DNA from 4 places in the Cellulosimicrobium funkei genome. Region 2 is predicted to be linked to each of the others. Evidence: riboswitches for the same ligand, from Rfam matches in the RefSeq annotation. Region 2 holds a riboswitch; each other region holds the start of a gene.
The links. Region 2 has a riboswitch for thiamine pyrophosphate ahead of thiD (bifunctional hydroxymethylpyrimidine kinase/phosphomethylpyrimidine kinase). Riboswitches for the same ligand answer to the same signal wherever they lie in the genome.
Positions count from the first base shown of each region.

Region 1: linked by a shared signal. The riboswitch ahead of BXA05_RS07010 (thiamine ABC transporter substrate-binding protein) and the one ahead of thiD (bifunctional hydroxymethylpyrimidine kinase/phosphomethylpyrimidine kinase) in region 2 are both predicted to bind thiamine pyrophosphate.
Region 3: linked by a shared signal. The riboswitch ahead of BXA05_RS17245 (TenA family protein) and the one ahead of thiD (bifunctional hydroxymethylpyrimidine kinase/phosphomethylpyrimidine kinase) in region 2 are both predicted to bind thiamine pyrophosphate.
Region 4: linked by a shared signal. The riboswitch ahead of thiO (glycine oxidase ThiO) and the one ahead of thiD (bifunctional hydroxymethylpyrimidine kinase/phosphomethylpyrimidine kinase) in region 2 are both predicted to bind thiamine pyrophosphate.

Region 1 covers NZ_FTMI01000002.1:618,336-625,291, reverse strand. Annotated here, with positions in the region: gene BXA05_RS07015 (ABC transporter permease) at 1-378, opposite strand, end outside; gene BXA05_RS07010 (thiamine ABC transporter substrate-binding protein) at 467-1,558, opposite strand; TPP riboswitch at 1,641-1,745, opposite strand; gene BXA05_RS19680 (hypothetical protein) at 1,890-2,300, shown strand; gene BXA05_RS07000 (ABC transporter ATP-binding protein) at 2,625-3,476, shown strand; gene BXA05_RS06995 (ABC transporter permease) at 3,473-6,010, shown strand; gene BXA05_RS06990 (DUF4235 domain-containing protein) at 6,117-6,392, shown strand; gene BXA05_RS06985 (hypothetical protein) at 6,450-6,956, shown strand, end outside.
Region 2 covers NZ_FTMI01000008.1:217,341-224,296, reverse strand. Annotated here, with positions in the region: gene BXA05_RS18295 (FadR/GntR family transcriptional regulator) at 1-631, shown strand, start outside; gene BXA05_RS18290 (quinone oxidoreductase family protein) at 658-1,707, shown strand; gene BXA05_RS18285 (hypothetical protein) at 1,704-1,985, shown strand; gene BXA05_RS18280 (DUF4862 family protein) at 2,022-3,032, shown strand; gene thiD (bifunctional hydroxymethylpyrimidine kinase/phosphomethylpyrimidine kinase) at 3,124-3,984, opposite strand; TPP riboswitch at 4,089-4,183, opposite strand; gene BXA05_RS18270 (hypothetical protein) at 4,261-4,485, shown strand; gene BXA05_RS18265 (SDR family NAD(P)-dependent oxidoreductase) at 4,558-5,442, opposite strand; gene pheT (phenylalanine--tRNA ligase subunit beta) at 5,439-6,956, opposite strand, start outside.
Region 3 covers NZ_FTMI01000007.1:232,515-239,470, reverse strand. Annotated here, with positions in the region: partial or broken gene BXA05_RS17270 (fibronectin type III domain-containing protein) at 1-228, shown strand, start outside; gene BXA05_RS17265 (ClpP family protease) at 320-985, shown strand; gene BXA05_RS17260 (ClpP family protease) at 985-1,590, shown strand; gene BXA05_RS17255 (DUF6882 domain-containing protein) at 1,634-2,611, opposite strand; gene BXA05_RS20735 (helix-turn-helix domain-containing protein) at 2,680-3,162, opposite strand; gene BXA05_RS17245 (TenA family protein) at 3,275-4,027, opposite strand; TPP riboswitch at 4,018-4,146, opposite strand; gene BXA05_RS17240 (VOC family protein) at 4,233-5,159, shown strand; gene BXA05_RS17235 (VOC family protein) at 5,244-5,639, shown strand; tRNA gene BXA05_RS17230 (tRNA-Leu) at 5,682-5,758, opposite strand; gene BXA05_RS17225 (NAD(P)/FAD-dependent oxidoreductase) at 5,911-6,956, opposite strand, start outside.
Region 4 covers NZ_FTMI01000004.1:150,100-157,055, reverse strand. Annotated here, with positions in the region: gene guaA (glutamine-hydrolyzing GMP synthase) at 1-373, opposite strand, end outside; gene thiE (thiamine phosphate synthase) at 416-1,129, opposite strand; TPP riboswitch at 1,174-1,276, shown strand; gene thiO (glycine oxidase ThiO) at 1,266-2,540, shown strand; gene thiS (sulfur carrier protein ThiS) at 2,546-2,779, shown strand; gene BXA05_RS11775 (thiazole synthase) at 2,789-3,631, shown strand; gene BXA05_RS11770 (ThiF family adenylyltransferase) at 3,728-5,044, opposite strand; gene BXA05_RS11765 (DUF3817 domain-containing protein) at 5,041-5,487, opposite strand; gene BXA05_RS11760 (ABC transporter ATP-binding protein) at 5,609-6,956, shown strand, end outside.

The DNA.
Region 1 (6,956 bases), on a different contig from region 2:
CCGGAACGCGACGCCGACGACGACGGTCGGCAGCACGAACGGCACCGTGACGAGCGCGCGCACGACCCGCCGACCGGGGAACCGGCACCGGTACAGCACGTACGCGCCGGGCACACCGAGCAGCAGCGACAGCGCCGTGCCGAGCACGGCCTGCCAGAGCGTGAGGCCGACGATCCGCCACGTGCGGGGCTCGGAGAAGACCTCCGCGAACCCCGAGAGGTCGAGGCCGCCGTCGTCCCCGACGAACCCGCGCGCCACGAGCGTGACGACCGGCCACGCGAAGAACACCCCGAGGAACGCGAGCGGCACCGCCGCCGCCAGACCCCACAGCGCCCCGCGCCCGACGCCGCCCCGCCGGACCGCCCGACCCCTCACCACGGCTCTACCTCGGGAAACCACGGTTCTCCCCTGCGCGACCACGGCTCTACCCCGCGAGGTAGAGCCGTGGTCGCCGGGGGACCGGGGGTCAGTCGACGACCGTCGCCGTCCATGCCTTGATCCACTCGTCGCGGTGCGCCGCGACGTCGGCGGGCGCGACCTCGAAGGGCTCGTCGGCGAGCGGCGCGAACTCGGCCCAGCCGTCGGGCAGCGCGACGGAGTCGTCGGCCGGGTACATGTACATCTGGTCGGCGACGTCGGCCTGGAACGTCTCGCTCACGAGGAAGTCGAGGAGCTGCTGCGCGCCCTCGGGGTTCTTCGCGTTCGCGAGCACGCCCGCGTACTCGACCTGGCGGAAGCACGTGTCGAGCAGCGCACCCGTGGTCGACGCGGAGCCGTCCTCGGTGAGCGTGAACGCGGGCGACGTCGAGTACGACAGCACGAGCGGGCGCGGGCCGGCGCCCTCCGAGCCGGAGAAGTCGACGTAGTACGCGTCGGACCAGCCGTCGACGACCTTCACGCCGTTGGCGCGCAGGTCCGCCCAGTAGTCCTCCCAGCCGTCCTCGCCGAACGCCCCGACGGTCGCGAGGAGGAACGCGAGGCCCGGCGACGACGTCGCGGGGTTGGTCACGACGAGGAGGTCCCGGTACTCGGGCTTCGCCAGGTCCTCCAGCGTCACGGGCTCGGGGATCCCCGCGTCGGCGAACCACGCGTGGTCCACGTTGACGCACACGTCACCGAGGTCGACGGCGGTGAGCTCGCCGCCGTCGCCGACCGCGTACGACGCCGCGGACTCCGAGACGTCCGCGGGCGTGTACGGCTCGAGGACGCCCTCGTCGATCGCGCGCGACGCGAAGGTGTTGTCGATCCCGAACACGACGTCGCCGAGGGGCGAGTCCTTCGTGAGGATCAGCTGGTTGACCAGCGCGCCGCCGTCGCCGGGCGCGACCTGCTCGACGGTCAGCCCGCTCTCCTCCTCGAACGCGGCGAGCACGTCGTCGCTCACCGCGAAGGAGTCGTGGGTTACCAGCGTGACCGTGCCCCCGCTGCCCGACGACGCGTCGTCGCCCCCGGCGCCGTCGCCCCCCGAGCAGGCCGCGAGGGCGAGGAGCGCGAGCGTCGCGCCCACGCCGGTCGCGAGGGCCCGGCCGCGGCGGGCGACGGTGGTCGTGTGCTGCATGTGTCCTCCCTGGACGTTCAGGAGGGGTCCACCGGCCCGACGGGCCGCGCGCCGGGTGGGCGCGACGGACCGCGCGAGCAGGTGATCGAGATTCCCGACTTCCTCCACCGGTGCTAACCGGATCAGGTTCGAGGGTCTGCGGTGGTCCGCACTCTCAGCTCCTCCAGGAGCTCCCCTGTCGTTCACCGCGAGCCTACACCGACCGGCTCCGAGTGGTTCTCGGAGGGAGCGCGCCGTGCTTACCGTCGGTGCAGAAGGACCACCCCAGCATCGGCTGTAGGCTCGCGAAGCACGGGACATCGAGTACGTCTTCGAGCTGCTCACCTCGACCGTGGTCAGAGGGCGCACAGCCAGGAACCCTGCCGGTTACTCGACGAACGTCTGCACCATCGTTCGAGACAGGTACGACGGCGGGCTCGTCACGATGTTCCGGGGAGGCCACGACATGCCCATATCACTGGTCCTGCGCAGGGAGCGCGGCGAGGACATCCGGCGTGCCGAGCAGACGTACCTTCCCGCAGATGCTTCTCGAGATCCTGCCGAGTATCCGCTCCTGAGCGGAGTCGACCCGTACGCCAACACCATCTTCAACGCTCGTCAGATGCACCAGCTCCTCGTCGAGGTCGACCGGCTCCTCTCGGGCCCGCTCGGCGTCGCGGAGCGCGCGTCGCTCGAGGCCGTAGCCGACCTCTGCCGGGACGCCCGTCGCGTCCATCGCTATCTCTGGTTCATCGGCGACTGATCGAGAATCTCGCGTTGTCGAACGCAGCCGCCGCGTCGCTGCTGCGGTGCGCGTCGAACGTCGACGTCGCGAGGCACGGCGAGCCCGCGTTCCTCGGGATCGTCACGAGCACGGGCTCCGCTAGTCCACCCCGTCACTCCGGCGGCGCTCATCCCTCTACCGCCTTTCCTGAGCGCCACCCTGAGAGATCCCTGAGAGTGCCTCCCACGGGACCAGGGGGAGGTCCGGGCGGTTCCCCGATGCCCGCGCGCCGGTGCCCGCGCGAGGGTCGGTGGTGACCGGGCTGCCCTGGCGCGGTCACCACGACGCAAGAGGGGAAGGACCATGAGCAGCTCACCGATCGCTGCAGTCGCCACCGGAGGCAAGAGGGCGGGCAGCACGGAGCGTGGCACGACGGCGGGCGCGATCGCCACGGCCCGAGGACTGGTGAGGACCTACGGTCGCGGCGAGGCCGCGGTGCGTGCGCTCGACGGCGTGGACGTGGACGTCGAGAAGGGCCGGCTGACCGCGATCATGGGCCCGTCCGGCTCGGGCAAGTCGACACTCATGCACTGCCTCGCGGGGCTCGACTCCCCCACGGCGGGGACCGTCGTCGTCGACGGCGAGACGGTCTCCGCGATGAGCGAGCGGCGCCTGACGCGCCTGCGGCGCACGCGCCTGGGGTTCGTCTTCCAGTCGTTCAACCTCGTGCCGACGCTCACGGCGGAGGAGAACATCGTGCTGCCGCTCGCGATCGCCCGGCGGCCCGTCGACCGGGAGTGGTTCGACCGCGTGGTCGACGCCGTGGGCCTGCGCCCCCGGCTGGGGCACCGGCCCGCCGAGCTCTCGGGCGGGCAGCAGCAGCGGGTCGCGTGCGCGAGGGCGCTGGTGTCGCGACCCGCGATCGTGCTCGCGGACGAGCCGACGGGGAACCTCGACTCGCGCGCCGCCGCGGAGGTCCTGGGCTTCCTGCGCGCGTCCGTGGACGACCTCGGCCAGTCCGTCGCGATGGTCACGCACGACCCGACCGCCGCGTCGTACGCCCACCGGGTGCTCTTCCTCGCGGACGGCCGCCTCGTGACCGAGCTCCACGACCCCACGCCGCAGGCGGTCCTCGACACGCTGGGCTCCCTCACGCCCGCCGGGCCGTCCCCGGCGCACGCCACCCCGGCACCGACGACGGCGGCCGCCCGATGATGGGCCGGATCGCGCTGCGCGGCGTGCGCGCCCACGGCGCGCAGCTCGTCCTCTCGGTGCTCGCCGTGACGATCGGCGTCGCGTTCGTGACCGGCACGTTCGCGCTGCGTGCGATGCTCGCGACCACGTTCGACGGCATCGTCGCCTCGTCGGTCCAGGCGGACGCGTACGTGCGCGGCGCGTCGTCGGCCGGGGACGCGCTGATGTCGGCGTCGGCCCAGGTCGGCGGGGCGCGCAGCCTCGTCCCGGCGGACCTGGCGCACGACCTCGGCGCGCGCGACGACGTCGCGCTCGCGCTCCCCGAGATGAGCGGTCCCGCGGTGCTCGTGGGCGCGGACGGGACCGCGGTCCTCGGCAGCCAGGCGCCGAGCATCGGCGTCGCCTACGACCCCCGCGACCCCGGCCCCCAGGTGGTCGACGGCCGCGCACCCCGCGACGGCGGCGAGGTCGCGCTCGAGTCGGCGACGCTCGCGGCGTCGGGCCTCGCGGTGGGCGACACGACCGACGTCGTGCTGGGCGACGCCGTGCGGCCCGTGCGCGTGGTCGGCGAGGTCTCGCTGTCCGCGCCGATGGCGGGCGCGACGATCGTCCTGCTCGACGCCGGGACCGCCGCCGCGACGTACGCGCCCGACGGCCTCGTCCCGTCGGTCGCGCTGTACGCGGCCGACGGCGTCTCACCCGAGGCGCTGCGGGACGCCGTCGCGACCGCGCTCCCCGCGGGCGCCGAGGCGCTGACGGGGGCGGAGCTGCGCGCCGAGACGAGCGAGGCGATCACCGACCAGCTCGGGTTCGTCTCGACGTTCCTGCTGGTGTTCGCCGCGCTCGCGCTGTTCGTCGGCACGTTCATCATCACCACCACGTTCTCGATGCACGTCCGACGCCGCACGCGCGAGCTCGCGCTCCTGCGCGCGGTGGGCGCGTCGCCCGGGCAGGTGTTCGGTTCGGTGGTGGGGCAGGCGGCGGTCGTCGGGGCCGTGGGCGCGCTGCTCGGCGTCGGGGCCGGGTTCGGCCTCGCGGAGCTCGCCCGCAGCGGGCTCGGCGCCGTCGGCATGGAGCTCTCCGGCTCGCTGCCCGTCACGGCCACGGGGGTCGCCGTCCCGCTCGTGGTCGGCGTCGTCGTGTCGGTGCTCGCCGCCGCCCTGCCCGCGCGGCACGCCGCGCTCGTGCGCCCGGTGGAGGCGATGCGCGCCGACGTCGTCCGGCCCACCGGAGCCGGGCGGGCCCGTGCCGTCGCCGGGACCGTCGCGCTGCTCGCGGGCGTAGGGCTCGTCGTCGCGGCGGCCGTGGTCGGCAGCGGGGGCGCGCCCCTCCTCGGCCTCGGCGCGGCCGGCGTCGTCGCGGGGGTGCTCCTCCTCGCCCCGCTCGCGGTCGGCCCGGTGCTGACCGTCCTCGCCGCGCCGTTCGTCGCGCTGGTCCGCCCGCTCGGCGGTCTCGCGCGCGGCAACGTCACGCGCCAGCCGCGGCGGACCGCGGCCACGGCGGGCGCGCTCGTCGTCGGGATGGCGCTCGTCTCGACGACGTCCGTCCTCGCGCTGTCCACCCGCGTCTCCGTGCAGGACATCGTCGACCAGGAGACCGCGGCCGACCTCGTCGTCCGCTCGGCGATGCCGTACCTCCCCGACGGGGTCCCGGACGACGTCCGCGCCGTGCCCGGCGTCGCGGCGGTCGACGTCACGACGTACGGGCAGGTCGTCGTCGACGGCGAGCCGCAGCTCGTCGTCGGGTTCCCCGCCGAGGGCTTCGGCCGCTCCGTGCGCACGACCGCGACCGAGGGCGACCTCGACGCGTACGCGCGGGGCGAGGCCGCCGTCATGGCGGACGCGCTCGACGAGCACGGCTGGGCCCTGGGCGACGTCCTGACGCTCGCCGACCCGGCACGGCCCGACCTCCCGGCCCGGGAGGTGCGCATCGGCGCGGTGGTCGACTCGCACGCGTTCTCCGTCGACCTGCTCCTGCCGCCCGACGTGGCCGCCGCGGTCGGCGCGACGACGACGGAGATGCTGTTCCTCGACACCGAGCCCGGCGCGGACCTCGCGGCCGTCCGCGCCGGCGTGACCGACGCCGTCGCGCCGTACGTCGTGGCGTCCGTGCTCGACGCCGACGAGTTCGCCGCGGACGTCGCCGGCCAGGTCGAGTCGGTCCTCGCGATCGTCTACGCCCTGCTGGGGCTCTCCGTCCTCGTCGCCGTGCTGGGCATCGTCAACACGCTCGCGCTGTCCGTCGCGGAGCGGACGCGCGAGATCGGGCTGCTGCGGGCCGTCGGGCTCGGTCGGGCCCAGCTCGCGACGACGATCGTCATCGAGTCCGTGCTCGTCGCGGTGTTCGGCACGGCCGTCGGGCTCGCCGTGGGGACCGGCCTCGCCGCCGCGCTCCCGTCGGTGCTCGCGGACCAGGGCTTCACGACCCTCGCCGTGCCGTGGGCCCAGCTCGGCGCCATGCTCGTGCTCGCCGGCGTCGTGGGCGTCGTCGCCGCGGTGTGGCCTGCGGTGCGCGCCGCGCGCCTGCCCGTCCTGGACGCGGTGAGCCACGACTGAGCCGGGTGCGCGCGCCGGGCGACGCGTGGGCGGCGACTTCGCACTACGGTGGTCGTGCGAGCACGCCCGGCGCCGCCCGGCGCCCCGACCGACGGAGGAACCCCTCGTGGCCGACACGAACGAGAACGAGCAGACCCTGGCCCTCAAGGTCGGGACCGTCGCCCTGACCTTCGCCGCGGGCTGGGCCGCGCAGAAGCTCGTCACGTTCGTCTGGGCCAAGGTCACCGGGCACGACGCCCCGAAGGACCTCGACGACGAGGAGGTCGGCGTCGTCCAGGCCGTGACCTTCGCCGCCGTCGCCGCGGGCGTCGGAGTCCTCGCCCGCCGCTTCGCGGGCAAGGAGGCGAAGCGCGTCGTCGCCCGCCTCGCGTCCCGCGCCTGACGCTCGGCCCGCTCCGTCCGCGCGAGAGAGGACGGGCCGCCGGGTAACCTGGCGCGCGTGACCGCCCCGCCGGCGAGCCCGACGACGCCCCCTCAGGACTCGATCCTGCGCGCCGGGCTGCGCGTCCTCGCCGACGCCGGTCGGCTCCTGGCCCGGCACTGGCCCGCGCTCGTCGCGGTCGCCGTCCTCGCGCAGGTACTGCACGAGCTCGCGCTGCGGGCCGCGCTCGCCGTCGCGCCGTCGTCCGGGGTGCTCGGCCTGCTCGTGCTGTGCTTCTCGCCGCTCGCGACGGTCGTCGGGATCGTCGTCATGCTGCACGTCCTGCGCCGGGAGCCGCGCACCGAGCGCGACCGGCTCGAGGTCCGGGCGCTGCTCGGCTCGATCGCCTCGGTCCTCGTGCCCTACCTCGTCATCTACGAGTTCTACGGCGGCCTGTCGTCCGACTGGCAGGCGTACATCGACTCCGCCGCGCTCGACCACGCGTTCGCCGCGGGCGCCGGGATCGAGACCGCTAGCCCGGTCCCCGAGGGTTTCGGCCTCACCGTCGTGCTCGTCGTCGCGGGC
Region 2 (6,956 bases):
GCGATCCGGTGCCTGGCCCCTCGACCACCGGCTGCCCGGGGAGCAGGCGCTCGCCGCCGAGCTCGGTGTGGGCCGCTCGACCGTCCGCGAGGCGATCCGCCAGCTCGCGGGCCGCGGCGTCCTTGACAGCAGGCAGGGCTCGGGCGTGTACGTCGTCTCGACGGACACCACCGACGACTGGGACGAGGTGCTGCGCCGCGGCGAGATCGTCGACGTGCTCGAGGTGCGCGCCGCGCTGGAGGCGGAGGCCGCGGGGCTCGCCGCCGCGCGCCGCACGCCCGCGGACCTGCGCACCATGACGACGGCGCTCGCCCGCCGCGGGCAGGTCACGGCGACGGCGTCGCCCGCCGAGTACGTTGACGCGGACCTCGCGTTCCACCGGGCGGTCGTCGACGCCGCGCACAACGCGGTGCTCGCCGAGCTCTTCGCGACCTTCGTCCCGCGCCTGCGTCGCGCGATGGTCGCCATGGTCGACCTCGACCGGACGGGCACGACGCACCGGGACGACCAGGACGCGCACGAGGCGATCCTGGACGCCGTCCGCGACCGGGACACCGGCCGCGCCGCGGCGGCGGCGCGCGAGCACCTCGCGGCCGTGCACGCGAAGGTCGCCGACCGAGGGCGACCGTGACCGCCGCGCGACCCTAGGCTGAGGCCATGCACGCGATCGTGGCCCGCGCGGCGGGCGGTCCCGAGGTCCTCGAGTACACCGAGCTGCCCGACCCGTCGCCGGGCCCGGGGCAGCTTCTCGTCCGCTCCGCGGTGGCGGGCGTGAACTTCATCGACACGTACAAGCGCTCCGGCGTGTACGCGATGGAGTACCCGCACGTCGTCGGGAGCGAGGGGGCCGGGGTCGTCGCCGAGGTGGGCGAGGGGGTCGAGGGGTTCGCCGTCGGCGACCGCGTCGTGTGGACCGAGGCGCCGGGGTCGTACGCCGACCTCGTCGTGGTGGACGCCGGGCAGGCGCTGCACGTGCCGGACGCCGTCTCGCTCGAGGACGCGACCGCCGTCGCGCTCCAGGGGCTCACGGCGCACTACCTGTGCACGTCGTCGTACCCCGTGCGTCCGGGCGACCGCGTGCTCGTGCACGCGGGCGCGGGCGGCGTCGGGCTGCTCCTGACGCAGATGCTCGTGGCGCGGGGCGCGCACGTGATCTCCACGGTCTCGACCCCCGAGAAGGCGGAGCTGTCCCGCGGCGCGGGCGCCGAGCACGCGATCCAGTACACGGCGTTCGCCGACCTCACCGCCGAGCTGCCCGAGGTCGTGCGGGGGCTCACGGGCGGCGAGGGCGTCGCGGCGGTGTACGACTCGGTCGGCAAGGACACGTTCGACGCGTCGCTCGCGTCGCTGCGCCGCCGCGGCACGCTCGTCCTCTACGGCGGCTCGTCGGGGCAGGTCCCCCCGTTCGACCCGCAGCGCCTCAACGCGGGCGGCTCGCTGTTCCTCACGCGGCCCAAGCTCGCCGACCACACGGCGACGCGCGCCGAGCTCGTCGAGCGCGCGACCGAGGTGCTCGGCGCCGTCGCGGGCGGCACGCTGCACGTGCGCGTCGGCGCGACGTTCCCGCTCGCCGACGCCGCCGACGCCCACCGCGCGCTCGAGGGACGGGCGACCACCGGCAAGGTGCTGCTCCGGCCCGCCGGGGCGGACGACGCTCCCGCCACCACGACCGGCACGACGACCGGCACGACGACCGGCACCGCGTGAGCTGGGACTGGGTGCCGCCGCGTCCCGGCGAGGAGGACGGCTCCGACGGCGGCCCCTCCCCCGCGCTGCGCCGCACCGTGACCGTGCTCGCCGTGCTGCTCACCGCGGTGTTCGTCGTCTACTACGTGACCGTGGCGGTGCGCCAGCAGGCGGACGCGTGCGTCGCCGACCGGCCCGCGGGCGTCGCGGTGCAGGACGTCGAGGCACGGTGGCGCTGGGTCCCGCCGGGCTACGCGTGCGAGTACGCCACCGCCGACCAGGACGTCGCCCGCGCCTGACGCGTGAGGCACCCCCACCACGACCGACGAGGACCGATGACCGACCTGCACGACCGCCCCCTGACCCTGCTCGGTGCCTACGCCCTCGCGGGCGTCCCCGACCCGGGCGGCTGGTACGCCGCCCTCGACGAGGACGGCCTCGGCGGCCTCGAGCACCCCGTCGACCCGGACGACCCGGGCGCGCTCGCGACGACCGCGGCCGCGCTGCCGGCGCACTGGGCGCTGCTGCCGACGACGGTCGCCGCGACGGCCCGCCGCGCCGGGGCCGACCGCTCCTACGGCCTCGCGTCCGACGACGAGGAGGGTCGGCGCGAGGCGGTCGACGGCGTCGCACGCGTCCTCGCGGCCGTGACCCGGCTCGCCGAGGCGGAGGGTCGACGACGCGTCGTCGCGGTCGAGCTCCAGTCCGCGCCCGGTCCGGGCCGCGGCTCCGGCGCGGCGCTCGCGCGCAGCCTCACCGAGCTGGCCGCCGTCGCGCCCGCCGGGCTGCCGCTCGTGGTGGAGCACTGCGACGCGCCACGCCCGTGGGGCGTCGCGGAGAAGGGCTTCCTCGCGCTCGACGACGAGATCGCCGCCGTCGCGCGCGCGGCCCGGGACACCGGCCACCCCCTGCACGTCGGGCTCAACTGGGGCCGGTCCGCCATCGAGGGGCGCAGCGCCGCGACGCCCGTCGAGCACGCGCGGGCGGCCGCGGGCGCGGGCCTCCTCGCGAGCGCGATGCTCTCCGGTGCCGCGGGCCGGGCCGGCCGGTGGGGCGCGCCGTGGGAGGACGCGCACGTGCCGCCTCACGGTCCGGACCCCGCGCTCCCCGGCCCGGACGAGTCGATGCTCGGCCCGGCCGAGGTGCGCGAGTTCCTCGCCGCGGCCGGGCCCGTCCCGCTCGTCGGCGCCAAGGTGACCACGCGGCCCGCGGACGCCCCGCCCGCGCAGCGCCTCGCCGTCGCGCGCGCGACGCTCGCCGTGCTCCGCGACGCGCTTGCCGATCTCGACACCGACCGCGGAGCCGACCGCAGGGCCGCCCACGCACCGAGCCGCCCCACGGCCTGAGCGCGTCCCGCGGGCCGGGCGCAGGCACGTCACGGCAGCCCGGGCTCGCCCGGTCGGCCCGGTCGGCCCGGTCGGCCCGGTCGGCCTGGGCTCAGCCCGGCCGCACGGGCGCCGAGCGGTGCAGGTGGTCCACGGGCCCCCGGCCCGTCCCCACCCGCAGCGCGGCGCCGGCACGCAGCGCGCCCGTGAGCCACTCCTTCGCCTCGCGCGCGGCCTCCTCCCAGCTCGCGCGCTGCGGCCGCAGCGCTGCGAGCGCCGCCGAGAGCGAGCACCCCGTGCCGTGGGTGTGAGGCGTGTCGACGCGCTCGGCGTCGAACGTCGTGACGGTGGCCGCCCCCGGCGCGCGGCCCGTCGTCGGCCCGGGCGCGGGGACGACGAGCGCGTCCGGCGACGTGCGTCCGGTGAGGTGACCGCCCTTGAGCAGCACGACGGCGTCGCTCGCGGTCGCGTACGCCGTCGCCTGGCGCAGGGCGTCGTCCCACGTCGTCGCGGGCTCCTGCCCGCCGAGGACGGCGAGCTCGGGCAGGTTCGGCGTGACGACGTCGGCGCGCGCGGCGAGGTCGCGCACGGCCTGCTCGGCGCCCGCGTCGAGCAGGCGGTGGCCGGACGTGGCGACCATCACCGGGTCCAGGACGACCCAGGGCCGCGGACCGCCCGCGGCGGCGCGCGCCGCGGCGAGGTCGTCGAGCCACTCCCCGACGGTGCGGGCGTTCGCCTCGTCCGCGACCATGCCGATCTTCACGGCGTCGACCTCGACGTCGTCGGACACGGCGTCGAGCTGCGCGCGCAGGAACGCCGGCCCGGGGACGTGCACCGACCGCACGCCGTGGGTGTTCTGCGCGACGAGCGCCGTGGTGACGGCCATGCCGTAGGCGCCGTGCGCGCAGAACGCCTTGAGGTCGGCCTGGATCCCGGCCCCGCCGGTCGGGTCGGTCCCCGCGACGGAGAGCACGCGGGGGCGGGACGGTGCCGGGTCGGGCCCACGGCCCGGGTCGGGTCGGTGATCACGGTCCGCGGGGGCGGGGACCGGGTCGGAGGTGTGCCGAGGCAGGGCGAGCGTCATCGCGCGGACATCCCTTCGCTGGTACGAGCCAGATCAGGTTCGACGGGTCTCATCTCAGCCCCGGTGCGGGGCACCCCGTGTCGCGGGCCATGCTACGCGGCGACCCGTGCGCTTTTCACCCGCCCCGACGCGTGAGACGACGCGCGTGCGCGCGTCTTTCCGGGTATGACGCAGCACGTCGCCCCCGCGACCCGCCCCTTCCTGCCGGACGAGCCCGTCCCGGTCCAGGTGCCCGCCCTCTGCACGACGTTCGACCGCGACGGCCGGCGGGTCGTGCTCACGGGCGTCGTCACGCACGACGCAGGCGGGCTCGTGGCGTTCGAGTACGAGCACCCCGAGCGGGGCCTGTGGCACGTGTGGGTCGACCGGGACACGTGCGTCCCGCTGTGACCCGGTGCCCGGACGCACGGACGCCGCCCGACCGGGGGGTCGGGCGGCGTCGGCCGTGCGGGGTGCGTGCGCTCAGCGGGCGGGGAGCTCTCCCGGCATCGGGTCGTCGGCGCCCCAGCGCGTGACGCGCAGCCGACGGCCGTCCGGCCCGGGCAGCGCGACGCCCGCGCGGGCGGCCTCCTGGGCGGCCGCGCGGAGCGACCCGGGCGAGTCGTGCGTCACGCGCACGAACGCCCCCGAGAACGCGTCGAGCTCGCCGCGGGCGATCGCGACGACCATCTCGACCGTGCGCTCGACGGGCGTCCACTCCGTGCGACCCTCGTGCATGACCATGGACGCCGTCATGTCGGTCTGCACGACGCCCGGCGACACCTCGAAGGTCCGCAGCCCGAGCGCGTGGCCCGAGCGGTGGAGGTTCGCCCCGAGGCGCAGCAGCGCCGTCTTGCTCGCGTTGTACGCGCTCGCGCCCTCCATGTCGTGCGAGCCCGCGCCGCTGTTGAGGTCGACGACGCGGCCGCCGCCGCGCGCGAGCATCCCGGGCACGACCGCGCGCGCGAGCAGGAACGGCCCGCGCACGTTGGTCTCCAGGACGGCCCACCACTCGTCGGGGTCCGCCTCCCAGAGCGGCACCTCGGCGTCGACCCGGCCCGCGTTGTTGACGAGCAGGTCCACGCTCCCGAGCGCGGCCTCGGCCTCGCGGACGGCCGCGGCCACCGCCGCCGCGTCGGTCACGTCCGCCGTGACGACGACGGCCCGGCCCGCGCCGTCGAGCGCGGCGATCTCGTCGGCCACCCCGGCGAGCCGGCCCGCGTCGCGCGCGAGGAGCGCGACGTCGAGACCGGCCGCGGCGAGCCCGACGGCGACCGCGCGGCCGATGCCGCGCGACGCCCCGGTGACGAGCGCGGTGCGCGCGGGCACCACGTCCGGCGTCGTGCCCTCCCCCGGTGCGTCGCTCATGCGCGCAGCTCCGCCCCGACGCGCTCGCGCGCGGCGGCCACGGCGCCCTCCCGGACCCGCGCGACGTCGTCGGCGGTGAGGGTGCGGTCCGCGGCGCGCAGCCGCAGCGAGAACGCGAGCGACTTGCGCCCGGCGCCCACCTGCTCGCCCGTGAAGACGTCGAACAGCACGACCTCCTCCGCGAGCTCGCCGGCGCCCTCGACGACCGCGGCGCGCAGCGCCTCGGCCGGCACGTCGGCGGCGACGACGAACGCGAGGTCCTCCTTCGCCGCCGGGAACCCGGAGACCGGGGTCGCCTGGACGGGCTCGTCGGACGCACCCGCGACGAGCGCCGACAGGTCGAGCTCGAACGCCACGGAGCGGGCGGGCAGGCCGACGTTCTCGAGCACCTTGGGGTGCAGCTCGCCCGCGTGCCCGACGACCGTCCCGTCGGGGAGCTCGAGGCGCGCGCAGCGGCCCGGGTGGAACGGGGCCCGCGCGGTGTCGGCGACCACGCGCACGGCGGCGTCCCCCCGCAGGCCGGCGCGGTCCGCGACCAGGCGCGCCGCGTCGAGCGCGTCCGTCCAGTCCGCCGGCCGGCCGGGGCCCCACCAGCCCGCCCGCTCGCGACGACCGACCAGGACGCCCGCGACGTGGCGCGGCTGCGCCGGGAGCGCGGCCTCGATCGCGGCGAGGTCGTCGTCGGAGGGACGCACCCCGCCGGGCAGCGACGGCGCGGCCGGGGCGCCCAGGCGCGGGTGCGTCACGAGACCGACCTCGAACACGGCGACGTCCCCGAGCCCGCGGCCCACGTTGCGGCGCGTGGTCTCCAGGAGCGTGCTCAGCACGTCCGTGCGCATCAGGGGACGGTCGTCGGCCAGCGGGTTGAGCAGGCGCAGCGCCCGGCGGCGCTCGTCGTCCGCGGGGATCCGCAGCGCGTCGAGCTCGCCCTCGCCGACGAACGGGTAGCTCAGCGTCTCGACGAACCCGTGCTCGGCGAGCGCGCGGGCGACCGACCGGCGCACGCGCTGCTCGCGCGTGAGCCCGCGGCCGCCGGGCGCCGCGGGGAGCACCGACGGGATCTCGTCGTACCCGACGAGGCGCGCGACCTCCTCGACCAGCTCGGCCGGCTCGGTGAGGTCGGGGCGCCACGACGGCGGGGTCACGACGACGACGCCCGTCGCGGCGGCGTCGTCCGCGTCGACCGTGCACCCGATCGCCCCGAGCGTCCCGACGACCTGCTCGAGCGTGTAGGGCACGCCGACGAGGCGCTCGGCCTCGCCGACGGGCAGGTGGATCGGGGCGGGCGCGGTCACGCGGTCGAGGTCGCTGACGGCCGGGTCGGCGGTCCCGCCGCCCAGCTCGACGAGCAGGTCGACGACGCGCTGCGCCGCGACCGCGGGCAGCAGCGGGTCCACGCCGCGCTCGAACCGCTTCGCGGCCTCGCTCGACAGCTTGTGGCGGCGCGACGTGCGCGCGACCGTCACGGGGTCGAAGTGGGCGGCCTCGACGAGCACCGCCGTCGTCTCCGGCCC
Region 3 (6,956 bases), on a different contig from region 2:
GTCAACGCCAACGCGACCTTCCCGTCGGGGGACTACACCTTCCGGTGCTACGCCGACGGCCGCCAGGTCGGGAGCTACGCGTGGCCTCGACGCCTCAACGCGGGGAGCTACGTCGACCTCGGTTGCATCCTCGGCAACAGCGGCGGCACGCCCGCGACGGTGTGGGTCAGCATCGACCCGGCCCCGGGCGGCATCGTGGTCGAGCGCCGGTCCTGGCCGAACCTCTGACCCGGTCGTGAGGAGGCCGATCTGCCGTCGGCGAATGAGCCGACGGCAGATCGGCCTCCTCACGGGGCCACTGCGGGCGCAGGGTGGTCGCATGACCACGCACCTGACCGGCCGACACGCCGTCGGCGACCACCACCGGACCCCGCGCGCAGAGGCCGCCGCCTCGGCGGCCTCCTCGTTCGACGACCAGCTCACGACGCGCCTGCTCCACCAGCGCATCGTCGTCCTCGGCACGGCCGTGGACGACGCCGTCGCGAACCGCCTGTGCGCCCAGCTCCTCCTGCTCTCGGCGGAGGACCCGCGCGCGGACGTCGCGCTCTACGTCAACTCCCCCGGCGGCTCGGTGAGCGCCGGCCTCGCGATCTACGACACGATGCGGCTCATCCCCAACGACGTGTCGACGGTCGCGATGGGCTTCGCCGCGAGCATGGGCCAGTTCCTCCTGTGCGCGGGGACGCCGGGCAAGCGGTTCGCGCTGCCGCACGCGCGGATCATGATGCACCAGCCGTCGGCCGGGATCGGGGGCACCGCCGTCGACATCGCGATCCAGGCGGAGAACCTCGTCTACACCAAGGGGCTCATGCACCGGCTCCTCGCGGAGAGCACCGGGCAGTCCGTCGAGACCATCGCCGACGACTCCGACCGCGACCGCTGGTTCACCGCGCAGCAGGCGCTCGAGTACGGGATGGTCGACCGGATCGTCGAGAGCGTCGACGACGTCCGCCCCGCCCGCGCGGCCCGGAAGGTGGGTCTGTGATGGCGAGCTACACGATCCCGACCGTGGTCGAGCGCACGCCGCTGGGCGAGCGCGCGTTCGACGTCTTCTCCCGCCTGCTGTCGGAGCGCATCGTGTTCCTCGGCACGGAGATCGACGACGGCGTCGCGAACGTCGTCATGGCGCAGCTCCTGCACCTGGAGTCGGACGCCCCGGACCAGGAGATCGGGCTGTACATCAACTCCCCGGGCGGCTCCGCGACCGCGCTCATGGCGATCTACGACACGATGCAGTTCGTCCGCTGCGACGTCTCGACCATCTGCATGGGCCAGGCGGCCTCGGCTGCGGCCGTCCTGCTCGCGGCGGGGACGCCGGGCAAGCGGTTCGTGCTGGAGCACTCGCGCGTCCTGCTGCACCAGCCGTCGGGCGGCGGGGAGGGCACGATCTCGGACCTGTCGATCCAGGCGGAGGAGATCCTCCGGATCCGGTCCGAGACGGAGGAGGTGCTGGCGCGGCACACGGGCCAGACCGTCGAGCGCCTGCGCGCCGACACCGACCGCGACCTCGTGCTCACCGCGCGCCAGGCCGTGGAGTACGGCGTCGCGGACGCCGTCGTCACGTCGCGCAAGCTCGCCGCGGCGGCGTGACGCCCGACCGCGGGGGCGACCCCGTGCCACGTCAGCCGCGTCGTCAGCCGCGTCGTCGGAACCACGACCGGCGGCGCGGCTCGGGGGTCGTCTCCGCGGGCGACGGCTCGGGCACGGCCGATTCCGGCGCCGCGGGCGCGGCCGGCTCGTCCGCCGGTGGCTCCGAGACGGTGAGCGCGGGCGCCGTCGGCTCCGAGGCGGCAGGGTCTGCCGTGGGCGGCTCCGACGCCGTGGGCTCCGATGCCGCGGCCTCGGGCTCCGCCGCTGCGGCCTCGGGCTCTGCGGCCGGGGGCGCGGCGGCCTCGGGCGCGGCGGTCCGTCGGGACGACGCGGAGATGCCGGCGATCCGCCCGCGCTCGTCGAACCGCACGGTCACGGTGCCGTCGGGCACGTCCAGCACGACGGCGCCGGTCCCGTCCGCGACGGCCGGCAGGCCGCGCGCGCTCGCGTAGGACGCGACGGCGCGCCGGTGGTCGACGACCGTGACGGACAGCAGCCCCTCGCTCAGCGTCCGCACGACGCGCGGCACGCTCGGGGCGGGCAGGGCGAGGTCGGCGTCGTCCAGAAGGAACCATGCCCGCGTGCCGCCGCCGACGGGGGCGCTGTAGTGGGCGGACGAGCCGGTCACGGCCTTGGCCGCGAGCGCGAGCCGGTGAGCGAGGTCGTCGGCCAGCGGGAGCTCCGGCTCGGCGGCCTCGCGCAGCCCGGTCCGGCGCGTGCTCTCGGCGGCGGCGAGCACGGCGTCGGGGAAGCCGTTGACGTTCTGCCACGCCCACATCCACGTGCCCGGCCCGGGCGCGGCCGTGCCGAGGAACTGAAGGCGGCACGTCGCGGTCCCGCCGTCGGGCGCGGTGAAGGTGAAGACCCCGGTGGTCAGGTCGGCGGCCCAGGCGTCGTCGCCGTGGAGGTCCGTCAGGTGGAGCTGGTGCTCGTGGGAGAGGAACGCGGCGTCGTCGACGAGGTCCTGGAGGGCCGGGACGTCCTGGGCTGCCGTGCCGTGCGCGGTCTGCGGCTCCGTCATGGACCGACGGTAGCGGCGCGCACCGCGCCCGGCCCCCGCACGACACGCGGTGCGACGGGGACCGTCGCTCAGGCCGCGAGGAGCAGGACGTCGCCGGCGCGCGCGGTCGGACGTCGGAGCGTCTCGGCGACGGGGAGGTCCCGCACGGGCTCGCCCGCCGGGGCGACGTGCCGTGGCGCGGAGAGGGCACCGCGCTCTCGCGCGGAGGACAGCACGCGGACGGGCGCGAGCGGCCGCAGCTCCTCGCCCGTGCGGGCGACGAGATCGACGAGGCGCAGGCCGAGGGCGCCGCACACGGCGGCGAGGACCTCGGACGACGCCTCCTTGCGCCCGCGCTCCACCTCGGACAGGTAGGCGGTGAAGACGCGCGCGGCGGCCGCGACGTCGACGAGCGTGCGCCCCTGCGCGAGCCGCGCCCGCCGCAGGATCCCCCCGATGACGTGGCGCAGGAGGGGCTCCGCCCGTCCGCCCGCCCGGGAGCGGGGGCTCGGCGTCGCCCCGTCCGGCACCACGTCCGGCAGCGTGCCCGGCACCGCGCTCGTCGCGTCCATGCGTTCACGCTACCCGCGGCCCACCCGGGTGCCGAGGCACCCGGGTGGGTATCTGCTGCTGGCGTAAGGCCGGGCGCACGACGCGAGCCGGCCGCGCGCCCGGCCGGACGGGTCACCAGCGCTCGAGCGACCAGGCCATCTGCCAGAAGCGGATCTCGTGGCGGCAGCTCAGCTCGAACGCGCGCTCCATGCGCGCGCGCTCCGCCTCGCCCGCGTCCGCGGCGAGCGCGTCGAGGCGTGCGCGCAGGTCCGTGAGGACGTCCTCGGTGCGCTCGGCCGCGTAGAACTGCCACCAGCCCGCGAGCGGGTGGTCGTCGCCGAGGGCGCCGGGCGTCGTCTCGCGCTCGCCGAGCCAGAAGCGCCGCGCGGACCAGATGTAGGTCCACGGGCACGGGAGCAGCGCGGCGAGCAGCACGCCGAGCGAGTCGCGGCCGGCCGCCGTCATGTGGTCCACGTAGGCCTGCGCGCTCGGCGCGAGGCGGTGCGTCTGCGCCTCCTCGTACGTCACGCCGAGGAAGTCGCACATCGCGTGGTGCGCGTGCGACTCGTCGTCGAGGAGGAAGCCGGCCTTGTCGTGGAAGTAGGCCGCCCACGACCGGTCGGGCGCGAGGGCCATGCCGAGGCCGTAGCAGCGCAGGTAGGCCGTGAGGTACTGGTGGTCCTGGCCCACGTAGTGGCGGACCGCGGCGGGCTCGACGGAGCCGTCGCGCAGCCCGGCCAGGAAGGGGTGGTCGTAGAACGTCTCGAAGAGGTCCGCGTACCGGCGGGCGAGGTCGGCGGTGAAGCCGGTCTCCTCCTGCCGGACGAGCGCGGTCGGGTCGTCCGCGAGGACAGGGTTCAGGGTGATGGCAGCAGGCGTCGTCATGCCCACGTTCCTCCGCTCGTGCTAGCGAGATCAGGTTCGACGGGTCCGGGCGGCCGTACCGCTCGTCTCAGTCCCTCGGCCCGGGCCGTGGCCCGGGCGGGACGCCCCGCGTGGTTCGCGCCGACCCTAGCAAGGACGGCGCCGGTGCGGGAGCCCTCGCCACGGTGTGGGAATATAGTTGTAGCGACAACAAGTTGGAGCAGACATGACCACGAGCACGCCGGGCGCGCCGACCGACCGCCTCCTGTCCCCGTCCACGAGCATGGACGCCGTCACGCTGCGCGTGGGCGACCTCGAGCTCATGACCTCGTACTACACAGGCGCGTTCGCCCTCGCCCCGCTCGAGGAGCGGTCGCGCGGCGCGGAGGTGCACCGTGTGCTGGGCCGCGGCCGCACACCCATGCTGCGCCTCGTGCACACGCCCGGGCTCCCGCCCGTCGACCCGCGCCAGGCCGGCCTGTTCCACACGGCCTTCCTGTTCGACGACGGCCCGAGCCTCGCCGCGACCGTCTACCGCGCCGCGCAGGACCGCCGCGGCACGTTCGTCGGGTCGAGCGACCACCTCGTCAGCGAGGCGTTCTACTTCACCGACCCCGAGGGCAACGGCGTCGAGCTCTACACCGACCGCCCCCGCGAGACCTGGGTGCGCGAGCACGGCCAGATCCTCATGACGACGACGTTCCTCGACCCGAACGCCTACCTGCGCACGCACCTCGACCAGGAGACGTTCGACGCCGGCCCCTCGCTCGCGGGCCGCGTCGGCCACGTGCACCTCCAGGTGGGCGACGTCGCGACCGCCCACGCCTTCTACGTCGACGCCGTCGGCTTCGAGGCGACGCTCACCGGGTACAGCGGGGCGCTCTTCGCGTCCGCGGGCGGTTACCACCACCACGTCGCGATGAACGTGTGGAACAGCGCGGGCGCCGGGCCCCGCGCTGCGAGCCTCGGGCTCGGCGACGTCGCCGTCACGGTGCCGGGCCGCGAGGACCTCGACGCGCTCGTCGCCCGCCTCCGTGCCCGCGGGCTGGAGCACGCGGACGACGGCCGCTCCGTCGTCGTGCACGACCCGTGGGGCACGCGCGTGACGCTGTCCGTCCCCGGCACCACGACCGAGGAGCTGCTCGCGCGCTGAGGCGCGGCGCCCCGGGCACGGGGCGCGCGCCCGGGGCACGAGGCGCACGATGGGAGGACCCGCCGAGCGCACCGAGGAGCGACCGTGTTCCGCAGCCTCTTCCCCGTCCTCACCGTGGCCGACCTCGACCGGTCCCTCGGCTTCTACCGCGACCTGCTGCGCGGGACGGTCGAGTACGCGTTCCCCGACGACGGCCCACCCGTCTACGTGAGCGTGCGCGTGGGCGGGTCGCCGCTCGGGCTCGGGCAGGGCGACCCGCCTCCGGCGGACACCCGCGTCGTGCTGTGGGTGTACGTCGACGACTGCGACCGCGCCGTCGAGCACCTCGCGGCCGCGGGCGTGCCCGTCCTGGAGCCGCCCGCGGACCAGCCGTGGGGCGAGCGCGTCGCGCGCGTGCAGGACCCGGACGGCACCGTCGTGATCCTCGGCCAGGAGGCCGCTCCCCCGGCCGAGCCGGAGGGGCCGACGGGGCTGTCCTAGCCCGGGGAGCCCTGGCGCCTCGGAGCCGACCGCCCGTCGGCATGGTGCCCCCACCGGGACTCGAACCCGGAACACGCCGGGTTTAAGCCGGCCGCCTCTGCCAGTTGGGCCATGGGGGCGCGGGCCGAATCTACCGCGCGCGCGGGGCTCCCCGGGCCCGTCGCCACGACGGCCGCCCGCTCGGACCCGGACGCGACGAGGGGCGAGCCGCACGCGCGGCTCGCCCCTCGTCGTCGGGCACGACGGCCGGGCCGGGGGCCCGGCCGCGGCCTCAGGAGGCCTTCGCCGCCGGCGTCCGGTCGTCGGCGTCGACGGTGCCCGCACCGGACTCCGCCGCGGCCGCCGAGCCCTGCGCGGTCTGCTTGATCGGGTCGCCGTCCTTCTTGGGCGGGACGGACGCGGCGCGGAACTCCGCGCGCGGGTCGTGCAGCGAGCCGAGCGACACGAGCTCGCGGCCCATGAGGAACTGGCCGATCCAGCCGATGAAGATGCGGATCTTGCGGTTCCCCGTCGGCATCGCCATGACGTGGTAGCTGCGGTGCATGAGCCACGCGAGCGTCCCGCGGAGCTTGAACACGCCGAACAGCTCCGCGACGCCCTTGTACAGGCCGAGCGACGCGACCGTACCGACGCTCTTGTGGCGGTACTCGACCGGCGGCTCGCTGTGCAGCTCGAGCGCGAGGTTGTCGGCGAGGCGCGTGGCCTCACGGATGGCGTGCTGCGCGTTCGGCGGGCAGAACTTGCCCGGGTTCAGCACGTCCGGGACGGCGGCGCAGTCGCCCGCGGCCCACGCGTTCGGCACGACGTTGCCGTCGGCGTCCGCGACCTGGAGCGTCGGCAGCACGGTGATGCGGCCCAGCTTGTCGACCGGGAGGTCGGACGACTCCTTGAGGACCGGGTTCGCCTTGACGCCCGCGGTCCACACGATCGTGTCGGAGTCGAACTCGACCCCGGTCGAGGTGACGACGTGGCCGTCCACGCACGACGACAGGAACGTGCTGAGGTGGAACTCGATGCCGCGCTTCTTCAGCTCGTCGAGCGCGTACTGCGCCATGGGCTCGCTGAGCTCGGGCAGGATGCGGCCCGCGCCCTCGATCATGACGAAGCGGAGGTCCTTCTCCTCGATCGTCGCGTAGTTGCGCGTCGCGTAGCGGGCCATGTCCTCGATCTCGGCCAGCGCCTCGATGCCCGCGAACCCGCCGCCGACGAACGTGAACGTGAGCATGCGGCGACGCAGCTTCTCGTCCCACGTGGACGACGCGACGTCCATCCGGTTGAGCACGTGGTTGCGGACCGCGATGGCCTCCTCCACGTTCT
Region 4 (6,956 bases), on a different contig from region 2:
CGGTGCCGCCGTACTCGCGCAGGCCCGTCTGGGCGACCTCGCCGCCGAGGGCCTTCGCCATGGCCTGGAAGCCGTAGCAGATGCCCATGACGGGCACGCCGGCCTCGAACAGCGCCGGGTCGACGAACGGGGCACCCGTGGCGTACACGGACGAGGGACCGCCCGAGAGGATGATCGCGGCCGGGTCCTTGGCGAGCATCTGCTCGACCGTGAAGGTGTGCGGCACGATCTCGGAGTAGACCTTGGCCTCGCGCACGCGGCGCGCGATGAGCTGCGCGTACTGGGCGCCGAAGTCGACGACGAGCACGGGCCGCGGGGTCGAGGCCACCTCGGCGGTGGTGGGGGTGTCGGGAGCGGTGGCGGGTGACGTCACCCGTCCAGGATAGTCGCCGTGCGGCGGGGCTCGTCCCGCGTCTCAGGCGTCGGTGCGCACCTCGGCGCGCGCCGCGACGCGCTCGCGCAGGGCGCGGGCGGCCGCCTCCGGGTCGCTCGCCGCCGTGATCGCGCGCACCACCACGATCCGGGTCGCGCCCGCGTCGAGGACCGCGTCGAGCCGGTCCGCGTCGATCCCGCCGATCGCGAACCACGGCGTCGCGGGCCGGGTCGCCGCGACGTCGCGCAGCAGGTCCAGGCCGACGGCGGCCCGCCCCGGCTTCGTCGGGGTCGCCCACAGCGGGCCTACGCAGAAGTAGTCCACCGCCGGGTCGGCCTCCGCCGCGGCCGCCTGCGCGGCCGAGTGCGTGGACCGGCCGAGCACGGGCCCCGCGCCGAGCAGCGCCCGCACGGCCGGGACCGGCAGGTCGCCCTGGCCCATGTGCACGACCGGCGCGCCCGTGACCGACGCCACGTCCGCCCGGTCGTTCACGGCCCACAGCGCGCCGTGCTCCGTCGCGACGCGCGCGACGAGCTCCTGGAGCTCGAGCTCCCGCGCGACGTCGAGCGTCTTGTCGCGGAGCTGCACGACGTCCACCCCGCCCGCGAGCGCCGCCCGCAGGAAGTCCTCGAGGTCGCCGCGCTCCTCGCGCGCGTCCGTGCAGAGGTAGAGCCGCGCGTCGGCGAGCCGGGCGCGTGCGGCGTCCGCCGCCGACGGGGCGGGAGTGGCCGGGGTGGTGGAGGTCTCGGAGCTCACCCGCGGGAGCCTAACCTCGGCGGGCCCACGGCAGGAGGTACTGTGGCCGACAGCACGGGAGCCCCGCACGGGGCTGAGAGGGCGTCGCCGCCGACCGTCGAACCTGATCTGGGTCATGCCAGCGAAGGGAGCGCACATGAGCCTGTCCGTCCACCCGTCCGCGGGTGGCTCCGTCGTGCCCGACGGCGCGCGTGACGTCGTCGTCGTGGGGGGCGGGATCGTGGGTCTCGCCGTCGCGTGGCGCGCGGCGCGCGCGGGCCTGACCGTCACGGTGCTCGACCCGGCGCCGGGCGCGGGCGCGACGCATGCCGCCGCGGGGATGCTGGCGCCGGTGACCGAGGCCGACTTCGGGGAGGAGGCCGCCCTGCGGCTCCACCTCGCGGCCGCCGCGGCGTGGCCGGCGTTCGCCGCGGACCTGCGCGCGGCGACGGGGGCGGACGTCGGGCTGCGGACCGCCGGGACGCTCACCCTCGCCTACGACGCGGACGACCTCGCGCTGCTCCGCCGCGTCCTCGCGCTGCACGCCGCGCGCGGTCTCGCGTCGCACGAGCTCACCGTCGCCGACGCGCGCCGCCGCGAGCCGTACCTGGGCCCGCGCGTCGCCGGGGCGGCGTGGGCCCCCGCGGACCACGCGGTCGACCCGCGCGCGACGCACGCCGCGCTGCTCGCGGCGGTCGGCGGGCGCGACGCCGCGGGTGCGGGCTCGGCCACCGGGGCGCGCGTCGTCCGCGCGTCCGCGACCCGGCTCGCGCTCGATGCCGGGCGCGTGGTCGGCGTGCACGACGACGCCGGCCGGCTCCACCGCGCGGGTGCGGTCGTCGTCGCGGCGGGCTGGCAGTCGGGCGCCCTCCTCGCGGACGTGCCGGGCGTCGTCGTGCCCACGCGCCCGGTGAAGGGTCAGACGCTGCGGCTCGACGCCGGCCCGGACCTCGCGCTGGAGCACGTCGTGCGCGGGCTCGTGCAGGGCCGGCCGGTGTACGTCGTGCCGCGCGACGCCGAGCCGGCGGGGCCGCGCGCGGGTCACCGGGAGGTCGTCGTCGGGGCCACCACCGAGGAGAACCCGGACGACCGCCGCGCCACCGCCGGCGGGGTCTTCGCGCTCCTGCGGGACGCGCGCGCCCTCCTGCCGGGGATCGACGAGGCCGCGCTGGTCGAGGTGACGCCGCGGGGGCGTCCCGCGACCCCGGACAACCTCCCGCTCGTCGGGCCGACGGACGTCCCGGGGCTGCACCTCGCGACGGGCCACGGCCGCAACGGCATCCTGCTCGCCCCGCTCACGGCCGACGCCGTCGTCGCCGGGCTCGGCGGGCTCTCCGGCCTGGGCGGGACCGAGCCCAGGGACGACGTCGCGACCGCCCTCGCCACCGCCCGGACCGACCGCTTCGCCCGCACCGCCACGACACCGAGGTGAGACCCGTGACCGCACCCGCACCCACCGCGCTCGTCAACGGCGAGCCGTACCCGCTCGACGGCGACGTCGACCTGGAGCGGCTCGTCGCCGCGCTCGTCCCCGCCTACGTCGCCGACGGCACGCCGCAGGGCGTCGCGGTGGCCGTCGGGGACGCCGTCGTGCCGCGCGGCGCCTGGGCGACGACCGTCGTCGCGCCCGGGGACCGCATCGAGATCGTCACCGCCGTCCAGGGCGGCTGAGGAGGAGCCATGACCACGACCGACGTCTCCCCCGCCACCGCGAGCGGCCCGGCCGTCGCCGACGACCCGCTCGTCGTCGCCGGCACGCCCGTCGGGTCGCGCCTCGTCATGGGCACCGGCGGGGCCGCGAACCTGCTCACGCTCGAGGACGCGCTCGTCGCGTCGGGCACCGCCCTGACGACCGTCGCGATGCGACGCGTCGCCGTCCGCGCCGGCGGGGACGCGAGCCCCGACGCGGGGATCTGGGCGCTGCTCGCCCGCCTCGGCATCCGCGCGCTGCCCAACACCGCCGGGTGCTTCTCCGTGCGGGAGGCCGTGCTCACCGCGCACCTCGCGCGCGAGGCGTGCGGCACCGAGTGGGTCAAGCTCGAGGTGATCGCCGACGACGTGACCCTCCTGCCCGACCCGGTCGGCCTCGTCGAGGCGGCCGACCAGCTCGTGCGCGACGGGTTCGTCGTGCTGCCCTACACGAACGACGACCCGATCCTCGCGCGCCGGCTGGAGGACGTCGGCTGCGCCGCCGTCATGCCCCTCGGGGCACCCATCGGCACGGGGCTCGGCATCCTCAACCCGCGCAACATCGAGGCGATCGCCGCCGCGGCCCGGGTGCCCGTCATCCTCGACGCGGGGATCGGCACGGCGTCCGACGCCACGCTCGCCATGGAGCTCGGCTGCGACGGAGTGCTCCTCGCGACGGCCGTCACGCGCGCCGCCGACCCGGTCCGCATGGCCCGCGCGATGCGCCTCGCCGTCGAGTCGGGCCGGCTCGCCGCGGGCGCCGGGCGCATCCCCCGCCGCGAGGGCGCCCTGGCGAGCTCGTCCCCGCAGGGCCGCCTGGACCTGGCCCTCTGACCCCGTCCACCAGGCCGTCCCGGCGGGCCGAGCAGGCCATCCCGGCTCGTCCGTCGACCAGGACGTGCCACGACCACCTGGTCGACGTGCAGGGGGCTAGAGGGTGGGGGTCTTCAGGGCGTCGAGGAGGGCCTGGACGCCGCCGACGACGGAGCGGGCGTCGAGGCCCGCCGCGCGGGCGGCGTCGGCGACGCGGGCCGACCGGCCGCCGACCGCGCACACCACGAGCACCGGGCGGTCGGCGGGCAGGTCCGCGAGCGCCGCGGCGGCACCGGGGTCCTGCGTGCCGCCGAGGAACGCGCCGCTCGGGACGAGCGTCGACCCGGGGAGCGGGCGCACCTGCGCCTCCCAGTCCTCGCGGACGTCGAGCAGGAAGGGTGCGGCGTCGTCGGCCCGCAGCAGGGCGGCCGCGTCAGGGGCGGACACGTCGCGCGGCGCGGGCCCCGCGGCCCCGGTCGGCCCCGCCCCGGCACCGGGCGTCGCCACGGCCTGCGCCGCGGGCCGGAGCCCGCAGAACGCGGCGTAGGCGTCGTCGCCCGGCAGGAGCGCGGTGACGGGCTCGCGCGTCGGGTCGGCGCGCACGGTGAGCTGGCGCCACGAGAGGTCGAGGGCGTCGTAGACGGCGAGGCGGCCCAGCAGCGTGGTGCCGGCGCCGGTGACGAGCTTGATCGCCTCGGTCGCCATGACGGAGCCGACGGTGCCGCACATCGCGCCGAACACGCCGCCGGTCGCGCAGTCGGGTGCCGCGCCCGGGGGCGGCGGGACGGGGAACACGTCGCGGTAGGTGACCCCGCGCGGGCCCTGCTCCCCCGACCCCGCCGCGGGATCGGGACCCGCGGCGTCCGGGTGCGGGGCGTCGTCGGGCACGGCGAACCGGGGCGCGGCCCAGAAGACGCTGACCTGTCCCTGGAAGCGGTAGATCGAGCCCCAGACGACGGGCAGGCCGAGGACCTCGGCCGCGTCGGAGACGAGGTAGCGGGTCGGGAAGTTGTCGGCGCCGTCGAGCACGACGTCGTAGCCGCGCAGCACGTCGAGCGCGTTGTCCGCGTCGAGCCGCAGCGCGTGCTCGACGACCTGGACGTGCGGGTTGACGTCCGCGATGCTCTCGCGCGCGGAGTCGACCTTGCGACGTCCGACGTCCGACCCGCCGTGGATGACCTGGCGCTGGAGGTTCGACGTGTCGACGGCGTCGTCGTCGACGATGCCGATCGTGCCGACGCCCGCGGCGGCGAGGTAGAGCAGCGCGGGGCTGCCGAGGCCGCCCGCGCCGACGACGAGCACGCGCGCGGCCGCGAGCCGCCGCTGGCCCTCGGTACCGACGCCCGGCAGCGCGAGGTGGCGCGCGTAGCGCTCGAGCTCCGGCGTCGAGAGCTCGGGACCGGGCGCGACGAGGGGCGCGAGCGGCGTGGTCATGCCGCGTACTGCTCCTCCAGCGCGACGAGCTTCGCGTCGGCCTCGGCGTGCACCTTCTTCTCGAGGATGAACGACATGACCGGCACGACGCCGGCGAACACCATCGTCGCGAGGCGGCCCCAGCCCCAGCGCATCTTGGTCCACAGGTCGAGCACGGTGACGAGGTACACGACGTAGATCCAGCCGTGCGCGAAGGGGATCCAGGACACGTAGCGCATGATCCCGTCGACGTCGACGAACGCACCAACCCCGTACTTGACGAGCATCTCGACGCACAGGATCAGCAGCATCACACCGGTGATGATCGCGAGGACCCGGTAGCGCGCGAGCGCGCCGCGCGCCTTGCGGATCGCGGTGCGCGCGGCCTCCGCGCTGGGGGCCGCCGCGTCGGCGGGAGCGACGACGGGCGCGTCGGTGGGGGTGGCCGGGTCCTGCGTGGTCATGGGAGAGGTCCTCGTTCCGGGCGAGACGGCCGCGGCGGTCTCCGCCGCGTGCGGTGGCGTGACGCGGTCGCCGCGTTAAACCGTCGCCGCGTGTCGGACGCCGAACCTAGGGTAGAACACCGTGCGACCCCTCCCCCTCCCCGACCCGGGGACCCCCGACCTGCGCGGTCCCTCCCGTTACCTCCTCTGGATCGCCCGGCGCCAGTGGACGGTGCTCACGGTGTCCGTGCTGCTCGGCCTCGTGAACTTCGCGTGCCAGGCGTTCCAGCCGTACATGCTCGGCCGCGCGCTCGACGAGGGGCTCACCGCCGGGTTCGGTGCCGAGCTGTGGCGCTGGGCGGGCCTCCTGCTCGCGCTGGGCCTGGGCATCGTCGTCACGGGCGTGACGCAGCACCGGTTCGACATCGCGAACTGGCTGCGCTCGGCGCTCACGACGTCGCAGCTCGTGGGCGACGTCACGGCCCGCTCGGGCGACGCGATCACCGAGGAGCTCCCGACGGGCGAGGTCGTGTCCACCGTCGCGAGCGACGCGATGCGCGTCGGCCAGCTCTTCTCGATGATGGGCCAGTTCCTCGGCGCGCTCGGCGCGTACGTCGTCGTGGCGGTCATCATGCTCTCGACGTCGCTCCAGCTCGGGCTCGTCGTCGTGCTGGGCCTGCCGGTCGTCGCCGCGGTGCTCGCGCTGCTCGTCAAACCGCTCCAGCAGCGCCAGGCCGCGCAGCGCGAGGCGCAGGGCCGCCTGACGACGCTCGGCGCGGACACCGTCTCGGGCCTGCGCATCCTGCGCGGGATCGGCGGCGAGGGCGTGTTCGTGGGCCGCTACGCGCGGCAGTCGCAGAAGGTCCGCGAGGCCGGCGTGAAGGTCGCGCACACCCAGGCCACGCTCGACGCGCTCCAGGTGCTCCTGCCCGGCCTGCTCGTCGTGCTCGTCGTCTACCTCGGCGCGACGGCGGCCCTGCGCGGCGAGATCACGCCCGGGCAGCTCGTCGCGTTCTACGGGTACGCGGCGTTCCTCGGCTGGCCGCTGCAGGTCGCGACGCAGATGCTCAACATCGCGACGCGCGCCCACGTCGCCGCGCGCAAGATCGTGCGCGTCCTCGCGGTCGAGCCGGCCGCGGGCGCGACCCCGGCCACCGCGCCCATGCCGCCCGAGGGCAGCCCCCTCGTCGACGAGACGAGCGGCCTGGTGCTCGAGCCGGGACGCGTCGTCGCGCTCGTCTCGGCGGACCCGGACGCGTCGGCGGCCGTCGCGACCCGGCTGGGGCGGTTCGACGACGCCGCGGAGGCGGCCACGCCCGTGCGGCTCGGCGGGACGCCGCTCGCCGCGCTCGACAAGCACGCGCTCCGGCGCCGCGTCGTCGTCGCCGAGGCGACGCCCCAGCTCTTCTCGGGCGCGCTGCGCGACGAGCTCGACGCGCGCGGCACCGCGACGGAGGCCGAGGTGCTCGCCGCGGTGAGCACGGCCGACG